Regions from separate parts of the Lelliottia sp. EB106-05-01-XG201 genome, predicted to be linked through region 3. Evidence: predicted binding sites of a transcription regulator. Region 3 holds the regulator's gene; each other region holds the start of a gene.
The links. The regulator Fur, encoded in region 3, represses iron uptake genes when iron is present. The targets are predictions, from matches to a motif close to ATAATAATGAGAACNACTATCAA.
Positions count from the first base shown of each region.

Region 1 (10,268 bases), 110 kb from region 3:
CCACCGCCGGGCTGACGTCAGCGGTCCAGCGCAGTTCCAGCGTGTGGTCATCCACTTTTTTCAGCTGGCTGGCGATATTGCCCGGCTCCCAGCCCAGCACGTTGAGAATAAAGGCCGGGGATTTGTTGAGGGTGATGGCGCGGGTGTAAGAGAAAATGACATCTTCCGGGCGCAGCGGATTGCCGGAGGCAAATTTGGCGTCCGGCTTGAGTTTGATAGTCAGGGTTTTCGCTGCTGCGTTGGCTTCCCAGCTTTCGGCCAGAATCGGAGAGATTTTGGCCGGGTTATCGCGGTCCGGCTGCACCAGGCGCTGGTACAGGCTCGGCACGGTCTGGATGCTGGAAAGCTCGTTGGCTTCTGCGGGATCGAGGCTCACGATATCATCCAGCCCCTGAGCGACAACCAGCGTATTCGGCGGAGTAGCGGCGTTGGCGGCGGCGGACAGCACGGCCAATACCAGTAACGGCAGCAGTTTTTTCGTCATAGCGATCCCTGAAAATGAAATGTGTTGTGATTGTTTTTGGCATCGCTACGTTAGGCCGGGCGGGAAAATCCTCAAAGTCTAAATTCTGCTTTGCTTATGCCCTCAGGATATAACGCATGCAGATTGGCTATTAAGCGGCGGCGAAAACCACCGCTTTTCGCCTGCAATCTTTCCGATGGCGCGCTAGATTTTGCCGCTGAACAGCACCGGCCCGGTCGGTTGTCCGGTCGGCGATCCGCCTTTCGGTTCGAGGCTTATCGCAATCACGGCGTCGGCGGCGAGGGTCAGTTTGTTGAGCCTCACCTGAGTCGGCGCCTGGCTGTTGACCAGGCCCAGCGACACCGGCGTTTTCCCGGCGGGGATCAGCCACAGCTGCAGGCTGTTATTAGTGGTCAGCGCGGCAGGGCGCAGCGGGGAGATGCTCAGCTGCTGGCGCTGGCTGTCTGCACTCACCAGCCATTGTCCCTGCTGCTGTGCATCGTTCAGCACCACCAGCGGAGAAAGTTCAGGTTCACGCACGGCATACCAGGTCGTCAGCGTGATGGCCGCTAAACCTGCCGCCACCATCCAGCCGAGATAAGGCCGGGTGCGGCGCGCCGGGGTTTGCGCCGGGAGGTCGAGCAGGATTTTCTTCCACACTTTTTCGGGCGGCAGAATCGGGGCCAGATGGCTGTCGAGGGTACTGAACGTGGTTTCCCAGCGCGCAACCCGCTCGGCCAACTCGCGTTCATGCAAAAGCCTCTTCTGGAAACGGAGCCGCGCGTTGCCCCGCAGCGTACCGAGGGCGTACTCTGCTGCCAGCGCATCATCGCGTTTTTCGTTATCGTTCATAGGCCTATACATTCCCGGAGATGTTCCATCGCGCGGCGGATCCAGCTTTTGACCGAGCCAACCGGCTGTTTGAGCCAGTCGGCGATATCGCTGTGGGACATCCCCTGATAATACGCGAGCGTAATGCTCTGGCGCTGATCGTGGCTAAGATGGCCGAGGCAGTGGCGCAAACGCTCCGCCTGGTCTTCATCATGCCAGTTATTGCGATCGTCGCCGTCGGCAACCTGGAGTAAGTCGGTGTACTCCTCTTCACGGCTGGCCGCGCGGGCTTGCCCACCCCGGAGCCAGTCAATGCAGCGGTTACGGACAATATGGGTCAGCCAGGTCATGGGGGAGCTGAGGGCAGGATCATAAGCGTCGGCCTTGCTCCAGACGGTGATGAAGCAGTCGTGCAGCACCTCTTCCGCCCAGGCGTGCTGGCGCAACATGCGCAGGGCAACGGCAAAAAGATGCGGTGACGTGAGTCGGTAGAGCTGTTCAAATGCGCGGCGATCGCCCGTGGCGACCGCCTGCATTAATCTAAGGTGCTGTTCTGCCAGCGCATTATCCATCTGTTTTCCGGATGCTTATTTTCCCATCCGAAGTATAGACAATTACTTAGGCATCAGAACGGTGTCGATCACGTCAATCACGCCGTTTTTCTGGTGGACGTCGTAGGTGCTGATGTTCGCCACGTTGCCTTTACCGTCTTTAAGCTGAATGTTGTGCGGGCCATTGCTCATGATCCACAGGGGCTGGCCGTTCACGGTTTTGAGCTCCGCGTGGCCGCCGCCCTGTTTAATTTTCGCTTCCAGGGCTTTCATATCGTAATTCCCGGCCACCACGTGATAGGTCAGGATGCTGGTGAGCGTCGCTTTGTTCTCCGGTTTCACCAGGTTATCGACCGTTCCGGCAGGCAGTTTGGCGAACGCCGCATCGGTCGGGGCAAAGACGGTGAAAGGCCCTTTGCTCTGCAACGTATCCACCAGACCGGCAGCTTTAACGGCGGCGACCAGGGTGGTGTGATCTTTTGAGTTCATGGCATTTTCGACGATATTTTTTTGCGGGAACATCGCCGCGCCGCCGACCATGACCGAACCGGAATCCATGGCGGCAAATGAGCCTGCGGTGAAGAGTAAGGCGCTGGATACGAATGCGATCTTAATGAACTTTTTCATCATACATCCTCGTAGTAGGGAGCTCAGGATTTGCTCACGTACTGATATACGAGGGAGGAGGCGGAACTGGATGCAGGAAAAATAAAATTAATTTTGCGCGCATCCTGCGCGCGCTGTTTTTGATAAGTGGGGAGACATCCCTGTCTGCTGTCATCACTCCTTTATCATTAGCGGACCGACACGCCTTCCAGCTTGCCGGACGACGTCATGTCAAACTCGGCGGTATAACCGTTTTTGCGCCAGCGGGTGCGCTCGCCGTTGGTGGAGTGCCATCCTGCATCTTCCATATAATCAACGGCTTCACCCTGGTATTTGCCCGCGATGTTGGAATCGATTTCACGCGCTATGTTACCCGTAGACTCATCGTCCCGATGGTGATGCCGGGTATGCCCGACGTGGCACGTTCCGTTAGCTTCATCAACCTGTGTACAGCCCGATTGTTCCAGCTGTGCGCGATAGGCTTCGCTGATAGCAAACACAGGCTGAGAAAATATGCCGCCAATCACGGCGAGTAAGATCCAATAGTTTGTTTTCATGATCATCTGCTCTGTTAACGATACCAGCAGCGTGAGCCGTTATCGGCCTGGCTGGCGTCTGCTAAGGTTTCACAATCCGGCAGTGAAACGCCGTCGCGGGTGATCATGTGATCTTTATTGTGGTGATGATGTTCATTGCTCGGCGGGGCAATAATACAGCCGGATAACATCAGCGTTGCGCCAGCAATAGTGAGTGCCATAAGAACTTTATTCATTCCGGTATTCCTGTCTTTGGGTTATGCATTTCATTAGCCGCAGTATTATTCCGTTTTAAATCGTCGGGTTCCTTACTCAAGCGGCATTTTTTAACGGGGGCTATCTGTCCGTGAAAGCATCATATGGAGTTATGAAACTAAAATAAAGAGGTCCGACCTGGTGTTATCTGTTGTTTTATTTGTATGAATTTAAAGGATAAAAAATTTCTCCATCGGCGTTGTTATTCAGTTGTTGTTTTTTATCGATGGTTTTGACTTTGTCTACATTAATAATCGTGGGTGCTTTTTGGATAATTCAAAGTAATCGATTACAGATAATTAACGAAAATAAACGAAATAAATCGTTAATGAGCGAGAAAATAAAATAGAGCGTTTTTCTAAGATTAATCCGCAGAGAAATTAAATTGTATGACGATTTATTCGCAGAGCAGGGTTATTACGCTGTTGTTTTTTTGACACCAGTGAAGAATAAATGCGTGGTTTTGCGGAAAACCGGCCAGAGGACGGGTTAGAGAGAGAGTCAGCGTGCTGTCTGATATCGCCGTTACCCAGGCGCTGTCAAAGCCCATAAAGGCGTTCACGCGCGGGAAGAGGGCTTTGAACAGGCTCTCTTTGGCGCTGAAAGCCAGCGTCAGGGCGAGGGAGAACGGATATCCCGTGCTGAGCAGCACGGATTTTTCCTCTGCACAGATGATCCCGTCCTGAATCTCAACGGATTCCTGCTCATCGATAAGCTGCTCGCCGTCGATGCCCACCAGCGCGTTATCGCCACGCACCGCCAGGGCGAATGCCTGGGTGCCGCTGTGAGAAATACTGCCCGCGACTCCAGCGGGCCACAGGGGTTCGCCGTTAGGGCCAATCCCCGGCACTGTCGCGATCGCCAAATCCTGTAGCGCATGCGCGGCGGCGATGCGTCCGGCCAGATGGTCGGCTTTACGTTTAGTGGCGGCATGGCTCAGGGCGGCGTGATGGGGCAGCCAGAGGAGATCGGCGTTGTCAAAAGTAGTGGGATCGAAATCAATGCGGTGAAGCGAGACGCCGCCGAGTGTCAGCAGGCTGTGAGTGGTTTGCATCGGTCCCCCTGATTGAACAAAGCCCCCTTCGGTGGAAGGGGGCTTACAGTCTATCAGAAGTGGGTGTTCACGCTCATGTACCAGGTGCGTCCCGGTTCGTTGTAGGTGTAAGCACCTGCACCGTACATGTACGCGCCGGTGGTGGCGTTCCCGGTGGTCTGGGCATTACCCGCGCGCCACTGGCGTTTGTCGAAGACGTTGTCCACGCCGCCGGTCAGGCTAACGTACTTAGTCACGTCCCAGGTCGCGCTCAGGCCGACGATGCTGTACGGGCTGACTTCGTCTTTCTCAGACCCGGTCACCGGCTGACCTTTGTAGTTGTATTTCTTCGGCTGCTGCTTGCCGTACCAGGTGAAGGTCGACTGCACAGAAACATCCTGCTGTACCTGCCAGCTCAGGGTTGAGTTCAGCGTGTACTCCGGGATGATCGACAGACGGTCGCCGGTCTCTTTGTTCTTACTTTGCAGCATGTAGGTGATGTTGTTGGTCCAGTTGACCGCATCCGTCACCGGCACGTTCAGTGTCCCTTCCAGCCCTTCTACCACGGCTTTCGGCACGTTTTCCCACTGATAAATATCGGTGGTGACTTTGCCGGAAGAGGTCTGGCCGATTGGCGCATAGCCAGCTTCGATTTTGTCGCGGTAGTCGTTACGGAACCAGGTCGCGCCCGCCAGCCAGCCGTCGCGTTTCCACTCAAGGCCGATCTCTTTGTTGATGCTGGTTTCGGCTTTCAGGTCGTCGTTACCCATCATGTAACAGCCGACGCCGTCACCGCTGGCGTAGCAACCCTGACCTTTGCTGTAGAGCAGATAGTTCGGGTTGGTCTGGTACAGGCTCGGCGCTTTGTACGCCCGGGCGATACCCATTTTCAGCGTGAAGTCATCACCCAGACCCTGGGACAGGTTCAGGGACGGGCTCCAGTTGTTGCCGACGATAGTGTGATGATCGAAGCGCAGCGCCGGGGTCAGCATAGTGCTGTCGGTCAGCTCCATGTTGTTTTCAGCAAACAGGGAGAAGATCTCCGCCTGGGAGTACGGGCTACGATCGTCGCTCAGGCCTGGGATCGCGCCGCCCTGTTGGGTCTGGGAGTTAGAGGCGTAATCCTTCATGCGCTGCTGGTTCCACTCGGTGCCCAGCGTCAGGTTCTGATTGACGAGGAAGTCGAACGGCAGGCTGACTTCGCTGTGCAGCGTGACGTCGGACAGATCCGTATCGGTAAACTTGTCGCTGTTGAACAGCCCTTCCAGACCGCCCGCCAGCCCTTCGCCGAGACGCGAGTTGCGGGTGTGCTCGTACTGCGCCCAGTTGCTGGTGGTCACGCCGTTATCCCAGCCGCCGTTCCAGGTCACCGCCCAGTTCTGGCGGTAGATACGGTTGGTCTCTTTGCCGTAATTCTTCTTCACCAGCCCGTTGGAGCTGTCGTCGTTGTTGGTGTTCTGCGTATCGCCCGCGTAGAGGTTGTTCTGGCGGCTGTAGCCCGCTTCAAACTCCAGAGACTGCATTGGAGCAAAGTCCCAGCGCACGACGCCGTTGATGTCTTTGTTTTCCACCCCCTCACGACCCGCAGGCAGGGTGCTGGAATACATCCCGGTACGCTCAGACTGATGGCCCTGGTTGATGTCCCATGCGTCGGCCTGGGTTTTGTCCAGATTACCGAACATGCGGAAGCTGAAATCGCCGCCCAGCGGCCCGCTCAGGCTGAAGTTGGTGCGCTTGGTGGAGCCTTCGTCTTTATGCTCCGGCGCGTTCAGATAGGTATTCCACGAACCATGCCACTGGTTGTCGAATTTTTTGGTGATGATGTTCACCACGCCGCCCGCCGCGCCGTTACCGTAGCGTGCGGCCGCCGGGCCACGAATGACTTCGATGCGCTCGATCATCTCTGGCGGCACCCAGCCGGTGTCACCACGGGTATCACGCTCGCCGCGCCAGCCCAGACGGATGGAGTTGCGGCTGGTGACCGGTTTGCCGTCGATCAGAATCAGGGTGTTTTCCGGGCCCATGCCGCGAATGTCGATCTGGCGGTTGTTCCCGCGCTGGCCGCTGGTGGAGTTCCCGGTCAGGTTCACGCCCGGCATGGTACGAATGATTTCGGCCACGTCGCGAGCGGGAGGGTTTTTACGGATTTCATCGGCAGTGATGGTGGAAACGCCCGGCGCCTGCAGGTTCTGCTCGGCGGCGGTGATCACCATGGTGTCTTCGTGCGCGGCGCTGCTGGTGGTTTTGTCCTCTGCCATCGCTGGCATGGCTACGCCGTAAATCCCCAGATTGACCAGCAAGGCCAGGGAGTGAATCTTCTTATTCATTGTACGTCCTGCTTTTCGTTGCCGCGTCCCCTTGGCTCCATTCCCTAACGGGAGAGGAGGCGGCATGACTTATCACCGGCACGTTGCGTAAGCAGCCCTGTCCTCGAGCGCACACAATGCGTGGCATGGTTATTTTATGAGCGCGCTTCCCACAGCGCGGGCACTACGCTATTGCAAATGCAAATAGTTATCAATAATATTATCAATAATTTTTACCGTGTATCAAAAAAGACGCAAAAAACATGAGGTTAAACGGGTGACGGCGCTAACAACGGGAAGTGAAGCCTGGTGGCAGTCCAAAACAGGTCCGGAATGGGTCCGCGAAGGCGAACAATATCGTGTTACATTCTGGTGGCGCGATCCGGCAGGGACAGAGCGCACATCGCCGGTACAGCGGGTGTGGATCTACATCACCGGCGTGACCGACCACCATCAAAATGCCCGACCACAATCCTTAACCCGCCTTCCCGACACCGACATCTGGCAATGGCAGGGGGAGTTCAGCCCCGAGTGGCGCGGCAGCTACTGTTTTATCCCCTCCGATAATCCTCAGGATTTCGACGAGACCGTCTTCACCGCCGACGCGCCGGACCGCATGGCCCTGCGCGAGGGCTGGCGCAAACTGCTGCCGAAAGCGATCGCCGATCCGCTAAACCGCCAGTGCTGGCGCGGCGGACGCGGCCATCCGGTGTCTGCACTTGAGATGCCGAATGCGCCGGTGCAGCCGGGCTGGAATCATCCCAATACGCCACATTCGCCGCCAAACTGCATCGAGTGGCACAGCCCGCGGCTGGGGAATTCGCGCCGTGTGTGGCTCTTCACCACTGGCGAGGAAAACCCGGCCGAGCGCCCGCTGGCGATCCTCCTCGACGGGCAGTTCTGGGCCGAAAGTATGCCCGTCTGGCCCGCGCTGACGGCGCTCACCAACGAGGGGCAGTTGCCGCCTGCAGTCTACGTACTCATCGATGTGATCGACACCGCCCATCGCAGCCGCGAGCTGCCCTGCAATCCCGATTTCTGGCAGGCGGTGCAGGAAGAGTTACTCCCGCAGATCCACGCCGTTACGCCTTTTAGCTCTCAGCCCGATCGCACGGTCGTCGCCGGGCAAAGCTTCGGCGGCCTGGCGTCTCTGTACGCCGGTCTCAACTGGCCGCAGCGCTTTGGCTGCGTGCTCAGTCAGTCGGGCTCCTACTGGTGGCCGCATCGCGGCGCGCAGCAGGACGGGCTGCTGATCGAACAACTCAAAGCGGGTGAAAAATCCGCCGAACACCTTCGCATCGTTCTTGAAGCGGGCCAGCGCGAGCCGCTGATTTTCCGGGCCAATCAGGCCATTTACGCCCAACTACAACACACACAGCAGTCGATTTTCTGGCGTCAGGTTGACGGCGGACATGATGCGCTTTGCTGGCGTGGCGGGCTGACGCAGGGGCTTATTACTCTCTGGCAGCCACTCATTCACTAACGCCAGGCAGGCGATTTTTTTCGACAGGAGTTAGGTATGGAATTCAGTAATCCCTTCGACAATCCGCAAGGGCTATTCGCCCTTTTGCAAAACGAAAACGGTCAGTACAGCCTGTGGCCCGCCCAGTGCGCGCAGCCTGCGGGCTGGCGTGAAGTGTGCCCCCCGCAGTCTCAGGAAGCCTGCCAGCAGTGGCTCGCCGAACACTGGCAGACGCTTCTCCCTTCACATTTCGCGGGGGAGAACGCATGAGCGCACATCTTCCTCTCGTCGCCGCCCAGCCGGGAATCTGGATGGCAGAACAGCTCTCGACCCTGCCGAACGCCTGGAGCGTGGCGCACTACGTTGAACTGAAAGGCGAAATCAACGCGCCACTGCTGGCGAAAGCCATCGTCGAAGGCATGATGCAGGCCGACACGCTGCGCACGCGTTTTAGCGAAGACAACGGCGAGGTGTGGCAGTGGATCGACGAATCCATGACGCTCGCCGAGCCGAAGCGTGTCGATCTGCGCGACAGCGCCGATCCGCACGCCGCTGCCGTGGCGCTGATGGAGGCCGATCTTGCGCAAAACCTGCGCGTCGACAGCGGTCAGTCGCTTGCCTTCCAGCTCCTGATTCAGGTCGAAGACAATCGCTGGTACTGGTATCAGCGCTATCACCATTTAGTGGTTGATGGCTTTAGTTTCCCGGCCATTACCCGCCAGATCGCCGCAATTTACGCCGCGTGGGCGAAAGACCAACCGACACCCGCGTCGCCGTTTACGCCGTTTGCAGAGGTGGTGGAAGAGTATCAGCGCTATCGCGACAGCGAGGCGTATCAGCGCGACGGCGCGTTCTGGGCCGAGCAGCGCAAACAGCTCCCGCCGCCGGTTTCACTGTCACCCGCGCCGCTGCCAGGCCGCGTCGCGACCACCGATATTTTACGTCTCAAGCTGGTGGCCGATCGCCGCGCGTTTAGTCAACTGACCGCCGCCTGCACGCAGGTTCAGCGCACGGATCTGGCCCTCGCGCTGGTGGCCCTGTGGCTGGGCCGCTTAACCGGTCGACTGGACTTCGCGGCGGGCTTTATCTTTATGCGTCGAATGGGATCGGCGGCGCTCACCGCCACCGGCCCGGTGCTCAACGTCCTGCCGATGGCGGTTAACATCAGCCCGCAGGAGACCTTGCCGGAGCTGGCCCTGCGCCTGGCGAATCAGCTGAAAAAGGTGCGCCGTCACCAGCGTTACGACGCCGAGCAGATTGTGCGCGACAGCGGCCGCGCAGCCGGAGACGAAGCGCTGTTTGGCCCGGTGCTGAACGTGAAGGTTTTTGATTATCAGCTGGATATCGACGGCGTCGAGGCCATTACACACACTCTGGCGACCGGCCCGGTGAACGACCTCGAACTGGCGCTGTTCCCGGGTGAGCAGGGCGGGTTGAGCATTGAAATTCTGGCGAACAAACAGCGCTACGATGAGGCGACGCTCACCCGTCACGTGGCGCGCCTGAACGCGCTGCTGGCGCAGTTTGCCGCCAATCCTGCGCTGCCGTGCGGCGAGGCGGAAACCGTCTCCGAAGAGGAGTATCACCAGCTGGCGCAGATCAACGACACCGGCGTGATGCTCGAAGCGACTACCCTGAGCGCGCTGGTGGCGGAGCAGGCGCACAAAACGCCGGACGCCCCGGCACTGGCGGATGCGCACACCGAACTGACCTATCGCCAGATGCGCGAGCAGGTAATCGCTCTGGCAAATCTTCTGCGCGAACGCGGCGTCAAACCCGGCGACAGCGTGGCGGTGGCACTGCCGCGCTCGGTGTTCCTGACCCTGGCGCTGCACGCGATTGTCGAAGCCGGAGCCGCCTGGCTGCCGCTCGATACGGGCTATCCCGACGATCGCCTGCATATGATGCTGGAAGATGCGCGTCCTTCTTTACTCATTACCACCGACGATCAGCTCCCGCGCTTTAGCGAGGTGCCGGATCTTACGACCCTGTGCTACGGCGAACTGCTGCCTGCGCAGGGCAGCGAACCGCTGAATCTGAGCACGCCGGAACAGACCGCCTACATCATCTTTACCTCCGGCTCGACCGGGCGCCCGAAAGGGGTGATGGTCGGGCAAACCGCCATCGTCAACCGCCTGCTGTGGATGCAAAACCACTATCCGCTGGATGCGCGCGACGTGGTCGCACAGAAAACGCCGTGCAGTTTTGACGTCTCGGTGTGGGAG
Region 1 is NZ_JBYTDV010000001.1:3,398,483-3,408,750, reverse strand. Features, by position in the region: gene AC3WS9_RS16035 (ABC transporter substrate-binding protein) at 1-484, opposite strand, end outside; gene AC3WS9_RS16030 (anti-sigma factor) at 668-1,315, opposite strand; gene AC3WS9_RS16025 (sigma-70 family RNA polymerase sigma factor) at 1,312-1,866, opposite strand; gene AC3WS9_RS16020 (fasciclin domain-containing protein) at 1,909-2,472, opposite strand; gene AC3WS9_RS16015 (hypothetical protein) at 2,640-3,008, opposite strand; gene AC3WS9_RS16010 (hypothetical protein) at 3,023-3,223, opposite strand; gene entD (enterobactin synthase subunit EntD) at 3,640-4,296, opposite strand; gene AC3WS9_RS16000 (TonB-dependent siderophore receptor) at 4,350-6,602, opposite strand; gene fes (enterochelin esterase) at 6,820-8,064, shown strand; gene AC3WS9_RS15990 (MbtH family protein) at 8,101-8,313, shown strand; gene entF (enterobactin non-ribosomal peptide synthetase EntF) at 8,310-10,268, shown strand, end outside.
Region 1: fes (enterochelin esterase) is a predicted target of Fur. The motif match lies at 6,780-6,802, and genes of this name have one in related genera.

Region 2 (10,268 bases), 1.9 Mb from region 3:
CAAGATCCGCGAAATCGAGCCCTGGTTTAACAACACCTATATTTTACGGCTGAAGGATCTGGAGTTTCAGGTGCCAGTGAGTCGCAGCAAGGTGAAAGAGTTCAGGCAGTTGATGCATTTTTGACGCCCTCTCCGTGACGAAGAGGGCGAAGTGAATCAGAGGTACTGACCCAGCGTCTGGCGCAGATGCGCGCCGGAACCCAGCAGGCCTGGATTATCATGCACGATCAGATAAACGGGAATATCCTGGACGTAGGATTTGAAGCGCCCTTTATCTTCGAAACCGCCGCGGAAACCGGACGCTTTAAAGAATTCGAGGAAGCGCGGCACAATCCCACCGGCGATGTACACGCCGCCAAAGGTACCGAGATTCAACGCCAGGTTGCCGCCGAAGCGTCCCATGATCACGCAGAACAGCGACAGGGCACGGCGACAGTCGGTGCAGCTGTCTGCCAGCGCGCGTTCGGTGACGTCTTTCGGCTGCAGGTTTTCTGGCAGACGACCGTCAGATTTCACAATCGCGCGATAAAGATAGACCAGACCCGGGCCGGAGAGCACGCGCTCGGCGGAAACGTGACCCAGCTCGGCGCGCAGCTCCTGCAGAATAATACCCTCTTCTTCGCTGTTTGGCGCGAAATCAACGTGGCCGCCTTCGCCCGGCAGACTCACCCAGCGTTTGTCGACGTGAACCAGGTGCGAAACGCCCAGCCCGGTGCCCGCGCCGTAAACGGCAATCGGCTTGCCCTCGACCGGTTTATCCCCGCCAAACTGAATCAGATGTTCAGGTTTAAGCATCGGGATCGCCATCGAGACCGCTGTAAAGTCGTTAATAATTTCCAGATGCGCGAAACCAAGATTCTTTTTCATCTCGGCAATGGAAAACGCCCAGGTGTGGTTGGTCATCGCCACCCAGTCGCCGGTAATCGGGCAGGCAATGGCGATACAGCCATCTTCTACGCTGACCTTATGCTCATCCAGATAGACGCGAACCACCGCTTCCAGGCTCGGGTAATCCAGCCCTGAGTAGGCCTTTGCCTGAGAGATTTCACCGGTATTAATATCGCATAGCGCCAGCCGGGCGTTGGTACCGCCCACATCGCCTACTAAAGCATACTTTGTCATTCTTCTACTGCTCCGCTAAAGTCAGAATAAATCTTTGGGACACTGTAAGTTCAAGGCGAGATAACAACAACGGCCTGAAGGCGGGTGGCCCAGGATTATCGATCTTCGTCACAGAATAACTTTACCGTTTCAGCACCTTTTGCACTATTGCCGTCAAACTGATTGTGCAAAGTCACGCTAAATACTTTTGTACAAGGAAATCATCATGCTTCATCCCCGCGCCAGAACGATGTTGCTGCTGGCAATACCCGCGCTACTGATTGGTATTGCGTCAAGCCTGGTGTTAATCGTCGTGATGAAAGTCGCCTCGGTGCTGCAGACGTTTTTATGGTCCTCACTTCCCGGGCAGTTCGGTATTGATGTGGCGTCTCCGTCGTGGATCATTTTGATGTTAACGCTCACCGGGATTGCGGTGGGGCTGGTGGTTCGCTTTAGCCCAGGACATGCAGGCCCGGATCCGGCGCTGGAGCCGCTGATTGGTGCGCCCGTGAATCCCGGCGCGCTGCCGGGGCTGATTCTTGCTCTGGTGATTGGTCTTGCGGGCGGCGTGAGCCTCGGGCCAGAACATCCGATTATGGCGGTGAATATCGCTCTAGCAGTCTATCTTGGCTCACGGATTTTGCCGCGCGTAGGTGCTCTCGACTGGACCATTCTGGCATCGGCGGGGACGATCGGCGCGCTGTTCGGCACGCCCGTTGCTGCCGCGCTGATTTTCTCGCAAACCCTGAGCTCCGATAACGACGTTCCGCTCTGGGATCGCCTGTTCGCGCCGTTGATGGCGGCGGCGGCCGGTGCGCTCACCACCAGCCTGTTCTTCCAGCCGCACTTTTCGCTGCCGATCCCTCACTACGGGCACATGCAGCTGGCCGATATCTTTAGCGGGGCGATTGTCGCCGCGATCGCCATCGCGGTGGGAATGGTCGCCGTGTGGTGCCTGCCGCGCCTGCATCTTCTGATGCACAAGCTGAAACACCCGGTGCTGATTCTCGGCGCGGGCGGCTTTTTACTCGGTATTCTGGGTGCCATTGGCGGCCCCATCACCCTGTTCAAAGGACTGGATGAGATGCAGCGCATGGCGTTCAGCCAGGTGTTTAGCGTGTCAGATTATTTCCTGTTTGCGGTGGTGAAACTGGCCGCAGTGGTGGTGGCCGCCGCGTGTGGTTTTCGCGGCGGGCGGATTTTCCCGGCGGTGTTTATCGCCGTGGCGCTGGGTCTGATGTTGCATGAGCATGTCGATGCGGTTCCGGCGGCGATCACCGTCTCCTGTTCGATTCTGGGGTTTGTGCTGGTGGTGACGCGCGATGCGTGGCTGAGCCTGTTCATGGCGGTAGTGGTGGTGCCGGATACCAACCTGCTGCCGCTGCTCTGTATCGTGATGTTGCCCGCCTGGCTCCTGCTGGCGGGCAAACCGATGCTGATGGCCTGGCGGCCGAAGAAATAGTCAGGCGTTATTGCGCGCTTCCAGCGCCTGGGTGATGGCGCTCAACAGCGGAGGAATATCCTCTTTGGGCAACATCACCTCGATCAGCGACAGTTTTTCGCTGTGGGCAACCTTCTCCAGTATCTCCGCCAGTTGCCCTGTTTCGCTTACCCGCCAGCACTGAGCCTGACCGTTCTGGCTCAGTGCCTGCGGGATCTGCGTCCAGTTCCACAGGGCGATATCGTTATAGCGCTGTTTCGGCCCGTGGATCGCCCGCTCAACGGTGTAGCCTTCGTTGTTCAGCACCAGAATCACCGGGTGCTGTTTATCCCGCAGCATCGACCCCATCTCCTGAATCGTTAGCTGCGCTGCGCCGTCCCCGGTCAGCACAATCACGCGTCTGTCCGGGCATGCCGTCTGCGCGCCAAACGCCGCCGCCAGGGTATAACCAATCGATCCCCACAGGGGCTGCACGATAAAGTTCACGTCGGTCGGGAGACGCAGTGCGGCGGCACCAAAGGCGGAAGTGCCCTGGTCAGCGAGAATGACGTCGCCGGGGCGAATAAAGGGTTGCAGCGTGTGCCAGAAGTTATCCTGGGTGAGGGTTTCATCCTGATGCCGATGGGTGAGCGGCGCCTGTCGGGCCGGTGTCGTCTGCCTGGTGATGTGCTGCTTACACAGCGCCGAGAGGATCTCGACGGCCTTCGCCATCGGAATGCCGGTGAACCAGCGCTCCCCTACGCGGGCGGCGTGCGGCTGGATTTCGATGGTTTTGGCCGCCGGAAGATGGTGTGTGAAACCGGCGGTCAGGGTATCGGTGAAACGTGTCCCGACGCAGATGATGGTATCCGCTTCTTCAATGGCTTCTTTCACCCCTTTCCCGCTCGCCGAGCCGCTGTAAGTGCCGTAAAAACCGGTCTGGCGCTCATCAAAAATCCCTTTGCCCATCAACATGGTCGCGTGGGCCATCGGTGTCTCTTTCACCCATTTCTGCAGCTGATCTTTGAGCCCATATCGCAGCACCAGGAAGTCAGCCAGCAGTGCGGTACGTTTGCTGCTGGCCATGCGCGATTCAGCCGCATCGCGGAAGGCTTTCAGGCAGGTGCTGTCCGCGTGAGAGGTGCGTTCTGTGAGAGCGTTTACAGGCGGCGTGGCCGGTTTTTTTGCCACGTCCGCAGGCAACATCAGATACCCCGGACGCCGCTCGCGCAGCATGATCGACAAGACCCGGTCGATTTCATAGCAGGCGTTTTGCTCCGTTAAAATCGCCTGCGCCACCGTCACCGGCTCACTCATCCGGTAAAAATGACGGAACTCGCCGTCGCCCAGCGTGTGGTGCAGCAGTTCGCCTTTTTGCTGCGCGGCGCTGCCCGGTGCGCCCACGATATGCAGCACCGGAACGTACTCCGCGAAACTGCCCGCGATGCCGTTCATGGCACTTAACTCCCCGACGCCAAATGTCGTCAACAGCGCGGAAAAGCCCTTGCAGCGGGCATACCCGTCAGCGGCATAGGCGGCGTTCAGCTCGTTTGCACAGCCCACCCAGCGGATGTCCGGGCTGTCGATGACATGATCGAGAAACTGTAGGTTGTAGTCGCCAGGGACGCCAAACAGGTGTTCGGCGCCGCAGTGTTTTAGTCGTTCAAGCAGATAATCGGCGACGCAGTATGGGGTTCGCATAACAGGTGTCCTTCTGACGTTGACCTCACTTTGAGTATTAAAGAAGCGTGATGACTGTCCAGAAACCGCGACAAGATGGCTCTGGAAAGAATGCTTTACGAAAAATGGCGGTGTAATCTGATTTACTGCGCCACAGTGTAAACGTATACACTGATGGGATATTTCAGGTCAGAGGGGTTTAGCAATGGTTTTTCAGGCGGATAAAATGCGTTATCAGTCAATGCAGTATCGTCGCTGCGGCCAGAGCGGTTTAAAGCTGCCGGCGATTTCACTGGGTTTATGGCATAACTTTGGCGATACCACGCTCATTGACACTAGTCGTCAACTTTTACACCGCGCCTTCGAGCTGGGGATTACCCATTTCGATCTGGCCAATAACTACGGGCCACCTCCCGGCTCGGCAGAATCGAACTTTGGTCGCATTTTGCAGGAAGATTTTCTGCCCTATCGCGACGAACTGATTATCTCGACCAAGGCGGGCTATACCATGTGGGACGGCCCCTACGGTGACTGGGGTTCACGTAAATACCTGATCGCCAGCCTCGATCAAAGCCTGAAACGGATGGGCCTGGAGTACGTGGATATTTTCTATCACCACCGCCCGGACCCGGAAACGCCGCTGCGCGAGACGATGAAAGCCCTCGATCACGTGGTGCGTCAGGGGAAAGCGCTCTACGTTGGCCTGTCGAATTACCCGGCGGAACTGGCGCGTCAGGCGATTGAGATCCTCGACGACCTCGGTACGCCGTGTCTTATCCACCAGCCGAAATACTCCATGTTTGAACGCGCGCCGGAACAGGGTTTGCTGTCCGTCCTGCAGGAGAAAGGCGTCGGCTGTATTCCGTTCTCTCCGCTGGCCGGCGGGCAACTGACCGACCGTTATCTGAACGGTATTCCGGCGGATTCTCGTGCGGCCAGCGGAAGTCGCTTCCTCAATCCGGATCACATTACGGAAGAGAAAATCAGCCAGGTGCGCGAGCTGAACGCGCTGGCCGAAAGCCGGGGTCAAAAACTGTCGCAGATGGCGCTGGCCTGGGTGTTACGCCACGACGCGGTCACGACGGTGCTGATTGGCGCGAGTAAGACCGCGCAAATCGAGGACGCGGTAGGCACGTTAAATAACCTGCACTTCAGCGCCGATGAACTCAATACCATTGACGCGATCCTGAACCGGACAAAATAAACGCACTTTTAGCAAAACGTGCTCCCCCTGACGAATTAGGAGTTGAGGCGATTAAACGGGGCTTTACGGCCCCGTAATATTGCGTTAACAGGCCGCTTACGGCCCCGATCGTGAAGGAGAAGAAGCATGTTCAGGTCACTGATTCTTGCAGCGGTATTAATGGCTTCAGCACCGCTGGTCGCCAATGCTGGCGAAATCACCCTGTTGCCATCAGTAAAATTACAAATTGGCGATCGTGACAATTATGGTAACTACTGGGACGGCGGTGGCTGGCGCGACCGTGATTACTGGCACCGCAACTATGAATGGCGAAAAGACCGCTGGTGGAGGCACGATAATGGCCGTCACCGTGGCTGGGATAATCGCAAAGCGTACGAGCGTGGCTATCGTGAAGGCTGGAGCGACCGGGACGATCGTCGCGGACCGCACGGTCATGGACGCGGTCACGGACACGGCGGCCATCACCACTAAAAGACAAAAAGGAGCCAAATGGCTCCTTTTTTTATGTCTGCGATCTTACAGGCCCAGCGCCGTACCAATCAGCAGCCACAGGTTCAAGGCCACCACCAACACCACAATAATCCAGCCGATACGTTTAACCAGCGTGGTATTGACCAGGTCGCCCATCAGCTTCTGATTGCTGGTAAAGATCAGCAGCGGAACCAGCGCCAGCGCGATACCAAAGCTCAGCAGGACCTGGCTCATTACCAGAATGCGCGTCGGATCCAGCCCCATCAGAATGACGATAAACGACGGCAGCATCGTCACGGAGCGGCGCACCCACAGAGGAATGTGGAAGCGCACGAACCCCTGCATCACCACCTGCCCGGCCAGCGTCCCGACCACCGTCGATGAAAGACCGGCTGCCACCAGGCTCAGGCCGAAGATGGTCGCCGCCGCGTGGCTCAGGAGCGGTTCCAGCGTCAGGTATGCCTGATCGAGATCGGCAATCCCCGTGTGACCGTTAAAGTGGAACGCCGCTGCGGCCGTCGCCATCATCGCCAGATTCACAAACCCGGCGATGGTCATGGCGATACCGACATCCCATTTGGTGGCCGAGTAGCGCTCCTGACGCGAGCCTTCGTGGGCGTGCTGCGTCAGGGAGGAGTGGAGATAAATCACGTGCGGCATGATGGTCGCACCCAGGACGCCCGCCGCCAGGAACACGGCTTCTGACGTCGGCAGGCTGGGGATAATCATCCCTTTACTCAGCTGCGCCAGATTCGGCTGGGAAAATATCAGCTCAACAATATAGGCCGCAGCGACAAACAGCAGCAGACCGCCGATCACCAGCTCGAGGGGCTTCTGCCCGCGACGCTGGAGCATCAAAATCAGGAAGGTGGCGATCCCGGTCAGTACCGCACCCTGCAGGAGCGACACGCCCAGAATCAGCTTAAAGCCTATCGCCGCGCCGATAAATTCGGCGAGGTCAGTCGCCATGGCGATGATTTCCGCCTGCACCCAATAGAACCAGACCACCGGACGCGGATAGTGATCGCGAATCTGTTCCGCGAGGTTTTTCCCCGTCGCGATACCCAGTTTTGCGGAGAGCACCTGAATGAGCATCGCCATCAGGTTCGCCCACACCACCACCCACAGTAATTTGTAGCCAAAGCTCGCCCCGGCCTGAATGTTGGTCGCAAAATTACCCGGATCGATATAGCCAATAGCAGCGATGAACGCAGGTCCCATTAATGCGAACCTGAGCTTGCGCGCCGCTCTGGCACTGCTACCCTCTACGCGACTGTTTGTCATTTCTGCCTCTGGAAATATAGCCTTTGCTATGTTTCATGCTATCAAAATGAGAATGATTATCAAGATCATTTAAAAAGTTTATAGTGATTTCTCTGATAGCAAAGAACGATAGCTGGGGCGGGTGCAATGAAACGATCTCACAGACAGTGAAATCGCACAGTCATTTGTGAAGCGTAGCACACAAACGTAACTTTTCACTCATTTACATAACATAACAGAAGTGTATGGTTGATCACTATTTTTGAGACTCGTCACAGGTTGTAACTATACTGTGGTCTTGATCTCGTTTTCTTTGTGCTTGTTACATAGAATGTGCACGGAAATTAAACCTGCCTCATATTTGGAGCAAATATGGACCGCGTCCTTCATTTTGTCCTGGCACTTGTTGTCGTTACTGCACTTGCATTGCTGGTCAGCACAGACCGCAAAAACATTCGTATACGTTATGTTGTACAGCTGCTCGTCATTGAAGTTTTACTTGCGTGGTTCTTCCTGAACTCCAACGTAGGCCTGGGCTTCGTGAAAGGCTTCTCCGAAATGTTCGAAAAACTGCTCGGATTTGCTAACGAAGGGACGAACTTTGTCTTCGGCAGCATGAACGATCAAGGCCTGGCATTCTTCTTCCTGAAAGTGCTTTGCCCAATCGTCTTCATCTCTGCGCTGATCGGTATTCTGCAGCACATCCGTGTTCTGCCGTTTGTGATCCGTGGGATTGGTTTCCTGTTATCCAAAGTCAACGGCATGGGTAAACTGGAATCTTTCAACGCAGTCAGCTCCCTGATTCTGGGCCAGTCCGAGAACTTTATCGCGTATAAAGACATCCTCGGCAAAATGTCCCGCAACCGCATGTACACCATGGCGGCTACCGCAATGTCGACTGTTTCCATGTCTATCGTGGGCGCATACATGACAATGCTGGATCCAAAATACGTGGTCGCAGCACTGGTTCTGAACATGTTCAGCACCTTTATCGTTCTGTCGCTGATCAACCCGTACCGCGTTGACGCCAGCGAAGAAAATATTCAGATGTCTAACCTGCACGAAGGCCAGAGCTTCTTCGAAATGCTGGGCGAGTACATTCTGGCAGGTTTCAAAGTGGCGATTATCGTTGCTGCGATGCTGATCGGCTTCATCGCCCTGATCGCTGCGCTGAACGCCCTGTTCGCCGCTGTGCTGGGTATCTCCTTCCAGGGCATTCTGGGCTACATCTTCTACCCGATTGCGTGGGTGATGGGTGTTCCGGCTCACGAAGCACTGCAGGTCGGCAGCATCATGGCGACCAAACTGGTTTCCAACGAATTCGTTGCGATGATGGATCTGCAGAAAATCGCCAGCACGCTCTCTCCGCGCGCTGAAGGTATCCTGTCTGTGTTCCTGGTCTCCTTCGCTAACTTCTCTTCCATCGGTATCATCGCCGGTGCGATTAAAGGTCTGAACGAAGAGCAAGGTAACGTAGTTTCTCGCTTCGGCCTGAAACTGGTTTACGGCTCGACGCTGGTGAGCGTACTGTCTGCGTCTATCGCGGCACTGGTACTGTAATCCAGATAAAAAAACCGGGGGTTTGCGCCCCCGGTTTTTTTACGCCTTCAGTTCATCAAGCGGCTGGGGTTTTCCCAGCAAATAGCCCTGCAAATAGTCCACTCCGATATCGAGTAACATCTGCCGCTGCTCCGGCGTTTCGACAAACTCCGCCACCACGCACAAGGATTTCGTCTTCGCCAGATTACAAATCGACTTCACAATGGTCGCATCCATGCTGTCCGTACAGATGTCTTTCACAAAGCAACCGTCGATTTTAATGATGTCCGCCTGCAGGCGTTTGAGGCGCTCATAGTTGGCATACCCCGTGCCAAAATCATCGATCGCAATTTTGAAGCCGTATTCGCGCAGCTGCTGGATATTCTGAATGCTGTATTCGGAATCGGAAAAAGCCTGCTCTTCGGTGACTTCGATAATGACCGCCTGCGGGGCAATCGCGTGGTGCCTGAAGCGATCGATAATCTCAGCGGCCACCTCTTTTTGATTGAGCGTCATTGGCATCAGGTTGACGGAGAAGCGCGCTCCGCACTCCGTCGAAGGGTTTTGCCGCAGCCATTTCAGCAGGCTGTCAAGGACGCAAAGGTCAAAGCGGTGGCTGAGGTTGAACTGCGCCACCAGAGGAATGAAGCGATCGGGGGTGAGGATTTCACCGTCGCTCTCCAGACGGGTCAGAATTTCGTGGTAGCCCTCACCGGCAGCATTCTGAATGGGCTGGGCATACAGACGCACGCCTCCCTCCTCCAGCGCCCGTTTCACCCGGCTCAGCATCAATACGCGGTCCGTGGTTTGCCCTGAGACCCGCTCGACGCTGTTGGTGAGCGCCAGCACTCTGTGCGTGACGCAGGACTGCTCTGAAAGCCAGCTCAACTGCCCCAGCGTATGGTGCAGGTTTTCTGCATCCTGATCGTCCAGTTCGCCCCAGGCCGCACCAAATTCGATGTCCAGCCCGGTATTGTTCCAGTAGATTTTACGGCTGTTCAGCCGATCGACGATGTGCTGCAAACGCTCCCCGCTGTCTGGCCCCTGCAGCACCAGAATCAACTCGCTGCCCGGTAGCTGGAAGAATTTTTCGTTCGCCTGAAGTAAAGGCTGAACCGCAGAAGTGATGGCTCGCTTACAGTGGATGCGCATCAGCATGCCGTAATGCCGGCTGAGAAACCCCAGGTTGCCCATCCGCAGGCAGCAGATTTTGGCATCCGGGTGTCGCTGTAAATAGTCTTCCAGGGCGCGCATATTCGCGAGGCCCGTGAGCGGATCGGTCAACGCCCTTTCATGCCAGCCCTTCTTTAGCCATTCGCTCCGGTGGTAAATCCGCGACATGTACATCAGGCAGATGGCGAAGGAGATCAGCACCGACAGGACGAACGCCAGGGCATGCCCGGTCTGAACGCCGTTAAGGAAGTTTTTGTTGTAGGACAGGAGCAGGAAGGCGGAGATCGCCCAGCTCAGAGAAACCAGGGCATAGCTCAGGCGACTGATCGCCACCGTGAACAGAATAAAGATCACCGGAACCAGATACCCGGCGATAAAGCTGGCTTCGATTGGGGAGCATAAAACCACTAATCCCAG
Region 2 is NZ_JBYTDV010000001.1:1,416,953-1,427,220, reverse strand. Features, by position in the region: gene AC3WS9_RS06690 (LytR/AlgR family response regulator transcription factor) at 1-124, shown strand, start outside; gene glk (glucokinase) at 157-1,122, opposite strand; gene AC3WS9_RS06680 (ion channel protein) at 1,328-2,563, shown strand; gene ipdC (indolepyruvate decarboxylase) at 2,564-4,222, opposite strand; gene mgrA (L-glyceraldehyde 3-phosphate reductase) at 4,407-5,405, shown strand; gene ypeC (DUF2502 domain-containing protein YpeC) at 5,532-5,876, shown strand; gene AC3WS9_RS06660 (Nramp family divalent metal transporter) at 5,922-7,160, opposite strand; gene nupC (nucleoside permease NupC) at 7,512-8,699, shown strand; gene AC3WS9_RS06650 (EAL domain-containing protein) at 8,739-10,268, opposite strand, start outside.
Region 2: AC3WS9_RS06660 (Nramp family divalent metal transporter) is a predicted target of Fur. The motif match lies at 7,201-7,223, and genes of this name have one in related genera.

Region 3 (10,268 bases):
AACGCAGGAAGGACGCGCCCGCGCTCTCCTCGCCGCCGAAGCCGAAGCTACCGTCATGCAGACCGTCAACAAACCATTTGAAGCCCACCGGCACTTCTACCAGCTTGCGGCCCAGATCGTTCACCACGCGGTCAATCATCGCGGAAGAGACCAGCGTTTTACCGACGGCGACCTCTTTGCCCCACTGTGGACGATGCTGGAACAGATAGTTAATCGCAACGGCCAGATAGTGGTTCGGATTCATCAGGCCCGCAGGGGTGACGATCCCGTGGCGGTCGTAATCCGGGTCGTTGGCAAACGCCAGATCGAACTTATCGCGCAGAGCCAGAAGACCAGCCATCGCACACTCGGAGGAGCAGTCCATACGGATCGCGCCATCTTTGTCGAGGTGCATAAAGCGGAAGGTCTGATCGACCTGATCGTTCACGATGGTCAGATCCAGCTTGTAGAATTCGGCAATGCGCTTCCAGTATTCGATCCCGGAACCGCCGAGCGGATCGACGCCCAGCTTCAGGCCCGCTTTCTGAATCGCGGCGATATCGACGATATCCGCCAGCCCTTCAATAAACGGCTGCACCAGATCCAGCTCTTTCACGTGGCCGGAGGCCATGGCCTTATCCAGCGAAATACGCTTCACGCCGTTCAGGCCAGCAGCCAGCAGCGCGTTGGCGCGGTCTTCGACCACTTTGGTGACGTTGGTATCAGCCGGGCCACCGTTTGGCGGATTGTACTTGATACCACCGTCGTCTGGCGGGTTGTGCGACGGGGTGATGACGATACCGTCCGCCTGCGCGCCGCCTTTTTTGTTGTGCACCAGAATGGCGTTCGAAACCGCAGGGGTCGGCGTAAAGCCGTTATCTTCCTGGACGATCACGTCAACGCCGTTCGCGGCCAGCACTTCCAGCACGGAAATGAACGCCGGTTCGGACAGGGCGTGGGTGTCTTTCCCGACATAGCACGGACCGGTCACGCCATTTTTCGCGCGCTCTTCCGCGATGGCCTGGGCAATGGCCAGAATATGCGGTTCGTTAAAGCTATGGCGCGCCGCGCTGCCGCGGTGGCCAGACGTACCAAACTTCACTGCGTGTTCTGCGTTGCCCACTTCCGGCTTCAGCACGTAGTACTGCGCGGTGAGTTGAGCGACGTTAATCAAATCGCTTTGTTGTGCAGGCTGACCCGCACGTTCGTGATTTGCCATTGCCTGGTCCTTCCTGTGCAAGGGTTAAATGGTACCGCAAACCTTTTCAATCAATTCCGCCGGGAATTGCATCGACTGCATGATGTGTTCGACCATGCTGCATTTGCGTCCGGTGTTGGTATTGGTGATCACCCAGTACGGCGTACCAGGGACATGTTTAGGTTTGGTTTGATTGCCGTTGGCAAGCAGCGTCTGCTCGTCGCCCGCGAAGTAGACGCGGGTACGGCCATGAAGCGAATCAGTGGCTTCGGCAAACGCTTTGTTATCCAGTGAATAGAGTGTAGACAGCACCAGCATAAAGCGGTTAACCGCTTTCTTCTGCTCGGCGTATTCGTCGGAAAGCAGCAGTTCACGCATGGCGCGGACTTTGTCTTTCACCGGGGCGACTGTTTTGACTTCAACAGCAGCGCTCAGCTGACGAACCTCTTTAGAAACCGGAGTTGCAGGCTGTGAGGCGGCGGAAAATTTCAGCATACGCCGTAAAATGTCGGACGCACTCTCGCCAATATGTCGCGTGTGGCTGGCAATATACTGATAGAGCTCATCATCAACTTCGATTGTTTTCATCTTAATCCAGTGCAATATCTTATCTGAATACAAGTCGTTGGGATTATAAGGGCTAATCCCAACCGCGGATAGGGTCAAGCCAGGCTTGCGGCAAAAGTCAGATTAAACTGGAACCTTGCAGCCGGGCGGCAGAATGGTCAACATAATACCCTAACCTGACATACGTAAAAAAAGAACTTTGCCATGAAATTGAATAGCCGAGCGCAATCTGCACAATCGCCGAACAATAATTCTCCCATCGTACTGGTTCATGGCCTGTTTGGCAGCCTCGATAATCTGGGCGTGCTGGCCCGCGATCTGGTGGCCGACCACGATATCCTGCAGGTGGATATGCGCAACCACGGGCTTTCCGAGCGCAGCCCGGAGATGACTTATAGCGCGATGGCGCAGGATCTGCTGGATACCCTCGATGCCAACCATATCGAGAAAGCCACGCTGATTGGCCATTCCATGGGCGGCAAAGCGGTCATGGCTCTGACGGCGCTGGCCCCGGAGCGTATCGACCATTTGGTGGTGATTGATGTCGCCCCGGTGGATTACGACGTGCGCCGTCATGACGAAATCTTTGCGGCGATCAACGCCGTGACCGAGGCGGGCGTTTCCACGCGCCAGCAGGCAGCGGCGGTGATGCGCGAACATCTGGATGAAGAAGGCGTAGTGCAGTTTCTGCTGAAATCCTTCGTCGATGGCGGATGGCGTTTTAACGTGCCGGTGCTGTGGGATCAATATTCCCATATTGTCGGCTGGGACAACGTCCCGGCCTGGCCGCACCCTACCCTGTTTATTCGCGGCGGGAATTCCCCGTACGTCACCGACGCCTGTCGCGATGAGCTGCTGGCGCAATTCCCCCAGGCGCGTGCGCATGTGGTAGCCGGAGCCGGACACTGGGTTCACGCCGAAAAACCGGAAGCCGTGCTGCGGGCAATTCGTCGTTATCTCTCTGATAATGCGATTTGATTAAAAAGCTAGCGACCGGTTGCCTGCGGGTCACCAGTCGTTGGCGTGCAGGTTGACGTCATGTATGATGTCGCGCTCATCGCCCCGGCAATAGCAGGGCTGCTTGTTTTCCCCCGAAGTCTCTGAATCATGGCCAAAGAACAAACGGACCGCACGACATTAGATCTGTTCGCGACTGAACGTCGACCGGGACGACCAAAAACCAATCCGCTTTCGCGTGATGAACAGTTGCGCATCAATAAGCGCAATCAGCTAAAACGCGACAAGAGTCGTGGGCTTAAACGCGTCGAGCTAAAACTCAACGCGGAAGCGGCTGACGCCTTAAGTGAACTGGCCGACGCCCGCGAAATCAGCCGAAGCGAGCTGATTGAAGAGATGCTGATGGCGCAACTTCAGGCATGGCGCAGCACCAGGTGATCGTTTGAAAATCCACTCATTTGTCCCTTTCATGTAGCACAGAGTGCAGTCCCGCGTGATAGCTGTTTCCGCAGACTTCCCTGTTCTGCTATGATTGCCCTTATCCGTGGACAAATTGCGCCACCATACCATTAAGTTTCAAGAGGTTATTTTACTCATGGCAATCATCGGCATTTTTTTCGGCAGCGATACCGGTAATACCGAAAACATCGCAAAAAACATTCAAAAACAGCTTGGTAAAGACGTTGCCGACGTGCATGACATTGCTAAGAGCAGTAAAGAAGATCTCGAAGGCTACGATATTCTGCTGCTCGGCATCCCAACCTGGTACTACGGCGAAGCGCAGTGTGACTGGGATGATTTCTTCCCGACGCTGGAAGAAGTCGATTTCAACGGCAAGCTTGTGGCCCTCTTCGGCTGCGGCGACCAGGAAGACTACGCGGAATACTTCTGTGATGCGCTGGGCACCATCCGCGACATCATTGAGCCACGCGGCGCCGCGATCGTCGGCCACTGGCCAACGGCGGGCTATCATTTCGAAGCCTCTAAAGGCCTGGCGGATGACGACCACTTTGTTGGCCTCGCTATCGACGAAGACCGTCAGCCAGAGCTGACCGCAGAGCGCGTCGATAAGTGGGTGAAACAGATCCGCGAAGAACTGCACCTCGACGACATTCTGAACGCCTGATCAAATCTGTGAGGTGTAGCGTTATACGCTATGCCTCATTGATAGATAATTCCAATCAAAATAATTGCTACAAATTTTTAACTTTTGCGTTCATACCTGTACAATGTCCCAGGGTTATAGTGGATGCCATCGAACAAGTTTGTTGGTGATACCACGTTTTTATAAGCATACTTTGCTTGAGACTTGCGGTTTTCATTTAGACATGGCAGTTCTATAATGAGACGCATTATCCCAACTGCATTTTCTGTCACTTCTTAAGGAAGTGAATCGTTTAGCAACAGGACAGATTCCGCATGACTGACAACAATACCGCATTAAAGAAGGCTGGCCTGAAAGTGACGCTTCCTCGTTTAAAAATCCTGGAAGTTCTGCAAGGGCCGGACAACCATCACGTCAGTGCGGAAGACTTATACAAGCGTCTGATCGACATGGGCGAAGAGATTGGGCTGGCGACCGTATACCGCGTTCTGAACCAGTTCGATGACGCCGGCATTGTCACCCGTCATAATTTTGAAGGCGGTAAATCCGTTTTTGAACTGACGCAGCAGCATCACCACGATCACCTGATTTGCCTCGACTGCGGCAAGGTGATTGAGTTTAGCGATGACTCTATCGAAGCACGTCAGCGTGAGATTGCCACCCGACATGGCATCCGTCTGACCAACCATAGCCTGTATCTTTATGGTCACTGTGCTGAAGGCGATTGCCGCGAAAATGAGCACGCACACGATACAAAATAATTCTGCTTCATACTCTGAGCCAACCTGACGGTTGGCTTTTTTTTGCCTGCAATAAATGCAAAAACGCCCGGCGCGCTCTCGCTGCCGGGCGTTAATGAACGCGGATTACTGCGCGTTGTTGTTGCGAATTTCCTGCCAGAGCTGGCCGCAATCGGCTTTCACCGCTTCGCCATTCCCCGTTTTACGTGCCTGGATACAGGCCTGGTAATCCATCACGCGAACATTCTCTTGCGTCGCAAACTGCTCATGCGCCTTTTCTTTCTTCAGTACCGTCAGCACGCTCTGGCAAGCCTGGATTTTCTCCGGCGAGCCTTCCGCGGTGTTGATACAGGTGCTGTAAGCCTCTTTGAGACGTGAATCTTCTTTCGGTGCCTGAGGCTGCGCACAGGCAACCAGGCCCGATGCCAGTACCGCCACCACTACAATTTTCTTCAACATGTTGGTCTCCATTCCGGCGGGTGTGACCCCGCCAGGCAGTTCATCAGAAGATGGTGAATGGTGCGATAACCATGAATTTCACGTCACGTTCATCCTGGAAGATGTTGCCGTAACCGCCTGCGTAGCTTGGGATATCAGAGTGGTTGTCATACTGCGTGAAGTGCAGTTTGAACATGGTGCCTTTCGCGCGACCGTCCTGCAGGGTGTACATCGCATCCAGGCTGTAAGCGGACTCTTTCAGGCGATAGTTTGGATCGTAGTAAGCGTCTGGCGTAGCCATGTCGCCCGGCTTCGCGTCCCATGCGTAGGCGTAAGATGCGCCCACTGCCCAGCCCGGCAGATTCCAGTTTTTCAGGTCATACATCGCGCCGAAGAAGAGCGCTTTTTCGCCGTCGGCGTTGAAGTCTGAACGGTTATCCCACCAGATATCCAGACGACCGTTGGAAGAGGCGTAGGTTGGTGTCATACGCTGCAGGAAGTAGCCCTGCTGCCCTTCGGCTTTGACGTAAGTTCCTTCGAGGCGTAAATCCACCTGACCGATTTTGTAGCCGAAGGTCAACGCCTGCAGCCATGCGGTGCCGTCATACAGATCGTTTACGCTGCCATCGCTGACTTTATCGCGCGTACCGTAGAACTGATAGCTGGTGGTCAGCGGGCCGCCAACGATATCGAATTTGTAGCTGGCTTTGGCGAAATACTGATCGACGTAACCTTCCGCCTGACCAAACGCTGCTTCCAGCACGAGGTCGTTTTTGAAGTCGTATTTCGCGCCGAGAGAGTGCAGATACTCCACGCGGGTCTTTTTATCGTTCTGGTAGAACTTGTCCATCTCGATGTGCCACGGCGCTTTGTACTCGTTGGTCCACATGTAGGAGAAGCTCAACGCACCCGCATCGCCGTAGTCAAAGTTCGCCCCGGCTTCCGCGCCCTGGTAAGTACCCGGCATGAAGCTCCAGTGCGGGGCTAACAGGGTCTGACCGGTTGGCTGAATGTAACCACCGCGCGCCCATACTGGACCGTATTTGAATTTTGCCGCCGCTTTATACAAGCTGATACCGCTCTTGTCGCCAGACCAGTCTTCTTTGTACGCTTTGTTGCTGGAGGAGAACGCGATTTCGTTCGGATGTGCGCTATCGCCGTTTTCCGCCATTTCGATGGCCGTGAAAGCAGCAATATCCAGGCCGAACATATCAGCCGCATAACCGGACTGGAAATCCAGGTTGGCGTTCCAGGTGGAGTGAGAAAGGTTAACTTTGTATTTGTCGCCGTCGGTGACGTCTTTACGGTCACGTTCACGCTGCCAGTAATAGATACCGCCCGTGAGTGTCGAATCATCGATAAAGCCTGCTGCCTGAGCCTGCGGAGCTGCAATAAAGCCCGACATTGCTGTCACACCGGCGATAGCCAGCGCCAGCGCACTACGTTTGCCACTGAACGTACGCATAGATTGTTCCTCTTTGACGAATAAAAGCGCCTTAAACGGCGAAAAATCTAAAAGACCAAATGGTCAGGGGTAGTCTGTAATACCCTCGAATTAACTACCGCCTTTAGACTATTTTTCGCGACGCGAATTATCAATGCTTTTCAGTGGGCAAAACGCAGGATTATGACGAAGTGCACATAATTGGTAGTGATTTGTAACACATCACCTGCGACAAGGCTTAAGCGGAAAAATATGGTTAAATTCAGGGAGTAATGAAATTTGATAGCGCTTACATACTTTAATTTGGCTTATTCCGTATTACAGGAAACTTTATTAAAAAAAATAAGTAGCAGCTCATTGACGTGTTATTTTGCGGTTAAAAAATGGCACGAAAAGTAAAAGCATGATCGATAAGCAAAAAAAACGCCGCGTTGCGCGGCGTTTGTCTCTCATTGACCAGGCTTACTCGCCAATTTTGGCCCAGGTGTCACGCAGACCGACGGTACGGTTAAATACCAGTTTGGTAGCGGTTGCATAACGGCTGTCAAGACAGAAGTAACCTTCACGCTCGAACTGATATGCTTTACCTGCTTCGGCCGTTTTCAGGGAAGGTTCTGCATAACCCTGTTTGATGACCAATGATTCCTGGTTGATGGTCGCCAGGAAATCTTCTGCCGCGCCCGGGTTCGGAATGCTGAACAGACGATCGTACAGACGAATTTCAACTGGCAGCGCGTGTGCTGCGCTCACCCAGTGGATCACGCCTTTCACTTTGCGTCCGTCCGCCGGATCCTTGCTCAGGGTCTCGGCGTCGTAAGTACAGAAGATAGTCGTGATGTTGCCTTCGGCGTCTTTCTCAACGCGCTCAGCTTTGATCACGTACGCATTGCGCAGGCGAACTTCTTTGCCCAGCACCAGACGCTTGTACTGCTTGTTCGCTTCTTCGCGGAAGTCAGCACGGTCGATCCATATTTCGGCGCTGAACGGCACTTCACGGCTGCCCATTTCCGGTTTGCTCGGATGGTTCGGCATGGTGACCTGCTCGCTCTCGCCCTGCGGGTAGTTTTCGATGACCAGTTTAACCGGATCGATAACCGCCATCGCGCGCGGTGCGTTTTCGTTCAGATCTTCGCGAATGCAGGATTCCAGAGACGCCATCTCAATGGTGTTGTCCTGCTTGGTCACGCCGATACGCTTGATGAATTCGCGAATAGAGGCCGCAGTGTAGCCACGACGACGCAGACCGGAGATGGTCGGCATACGTGGGTCATCCCAGCCTTCTACGTGCTTGTCTGTTACCAGCAGGTTCAGCTTACGCTTGGACATCACGGTGTATTCCAGATTCAGGCGAGAGAACTCGTACTGACGCGGATGCACAGGGATGGTGATGTTATCCAGCACCCAGTCGTACAGACGACGGTTGTCCTGGAACTCCAGCGTACACAGGGAGTGCGTAATGCCTTCCAGCGCATCACTGATGCAGTGGGTGAAGTCGTACATCGGGTAGATGCACCACTTGTTGCCGGTCTGGTGGTGCTCGGCAAATTTAATGCGATACAGCACCGGGTCGCGCATCACGATGAACGGCGACGCCATATCGATTTTGGCACGCAGACAGGCTTTGCCCTCTTCGAAGCCACCGGCACGCATTTTTTCGAACAGCGCGAGGTTCTCTTCGACGCTGCGATCGCGGAACGGGCTGTTTTTACCCGGTGCCGTCAGCGAGCCACGGTATTCGCGGATTTCGTCAGCAGACAGCTCGTCAACGTAGGCCAGGCCTTTGTTGATAAGCTCTACGGCGTAGGCGTGCAGCTGATCGAAATAGTCAGAGGAGTAGCAGATATCGCCAGACCAGGTGAAGCCTAACCATTGCACGTCGTTCTTGATGGACTCAACGTATTCGATGTCTTCTTTAACTGGGTTGGTGTCATCGAAACGCAGGTTGCATTGGCCCTGGTAGTCTTGCGCGATGCCGAAGTTCAGGCAGATCGATTTCGCATGACCGATATGCAGGTAGCCGTTTGGCTCCGGCGGGAAACGGGTATGAACTGTGGTGTGCTTACCACTGGCCAGATCTTCATCGATGATCTGGCGAATAAAGTTACTCGGGCGGGCTTCAGCCTCACTCATCGTGGATTCCTCAAAGCGTCAACAACGTATAACGGCATATGATCTTATAAGCCGGACGTAGTGACAACCTTTAGTTATGCAAAAAACGGCTTTGAAGTGAATATTGGGGAGGATTGCTGCAAAAAAAAGCGGCGGAGGATAACCCCCGCCGCTTAAGGCATGACTCTACTCAGGAGCGATTACTTGCCTTTAATCTCGTACAGTGGCGTTTGACCAGCAACGACCTGACCTTTCGCCTGGAGAACCAGACCGCTAAAGTCGTCGATGTTGCTGCAAACAACCGGGCTAATCATGGAGCGCGCATTGGCGTTCAGGAAGTCCAGATCCATTTCCAGAATCGGCTGACCTGCCACCACTTCGGCACCCTCTTCAACCAGACGCGTGAAGCCTTGACCACCCAGGGCAACGGTGTCGATACCCATGTGAACCACGATCTCAGCACCCTTCTCCGTTTCGAGGCAGAAGGCATGGTTGGTGTTGAAAATTTTCACGATGGTACCGGCTGCCGGAGAAACCACGGTTTTTTCCGTTGGTTTCACAGCCACGCCATCACCGACCGCTTTGCTGGCGAACGCTTCATCAGGAACCTGCTCCAGGGCAACCACTTCGCCAGTGACTGGAGAAACCAGCGCCGCGATGGTGGTGGCGTTAGGAACCGCCTGTGGTTTTGCAGCTACAGGTGCAGCGGTGACAGGAGCAGCTTCAGAAGCAGCTACCGGACCGGTGGTTTTCATGGCGTTAGCGATTTTTTCTGCCACGAAGCCCACGATAATCTGCACGCTGGTTTTGTTCAGACGAATCACACCGGATGCGCCCAGACGTTTAGCCAGTGCTTCGTTAACCAGAGAAGAATCTTTCACGCTGAGGCGAAGACGGGTGATACAGGCGTCGATACCGGTCAGGTTGTCAGAACCACCGACTGCGGCGATGTACTGACGCGCCAGGCCTGCAACGTCCTGCTCTTTATCACCGCTCACATTCACGTCCTGACCATCGGCTTCGCTACCGGCAACAGCCAGCTCGCGACCCGGAGTCATCAGGTTGAATTTGGTGATAGTGAAGCGGAACACCACGTAGTAAATCACGAAGAACACCAGGCCCTGAGGGATCAGCATCCACCAGTGAGTCGCCAGCGGGTTACGGGACGACAGCACCATATCCACCAGACCCGCACTGAAGCCGAAGCCTGCAATCCAGTGCATTGACGCTGCGATGAACACAGAGATACCGGTCAGCACGGCGTGGATCACATACAGAACCGGCGCCACGAACATGAAGGAGAATTCCAGCGGCTCGGTGATACCGGTGAAGAAGGCCGCGAATGCGCCCGCCATCATGATACCCAGAACTTTCGCTTTGTTCTCTGGACGTGCGCAGTGATAGATAGCCAGCGCAGCACCCGGCAGACCGAACATCATAATCGGGAAGAAGCCCGCCTGATAACGACCGGTGATACCCACGATGCCTTTACCTGTTTCGATGGACTGTGCGCCGCCGAGGAAGTTAGGGATATCGTTAATACCTGCCACGTCAAACCAGAACACGGAGTTCAGGGCGTGGTGCAGACCGACCGGAATCAACAGACGGTTGAAGAAGGCGTAGATACCTGCGCCCGCAGAACCGAGTTTCTGGATGTGCTCACCGAAGTTCACCAGACCGTCGAAGATCACAGGCCAGACGTACATCAGGATGAACGCGACGGCGATCATG
Region 3 is NZ_JBYTDV010000001.1:3,290,949-3,301,216, forward strand. Features, by position in the region: gene pgm (phosphoglucomutase (alpha-D-glucose-1,6-bisphosphate-dependent)) at 1-1,198, opposite strand, end outside; gene seqA (replication initiation negative regulator SeqA) at 1,223-1,765, opposite strand; gene ybfF (esterase) at 1,949-2,722, shown strand; gene ybfE (LexA regulated protein) at 2,852-3,139, shown strand; gene fldA (flavodoxin FldA) at 3,297-3,827, shown strand; gene fur (ferric iron uptake transcriptional regulator) at 4,121-4,567, shown strand; gene chiQ (ChiQ/YbfN family lipoprotein) at 4,673-5,002, opposite strand; gene chiP (chitoporin ChiP) at 5,049-6,449, opposite strand; gene glnS (glutamine--tRNA ligase) at 6,891-8,558, opposite strand; gene nagE (N-acetylglucosamine-specific PTS transporter subunit IIBC) at 8,738-10,268, opposite strand, start outside.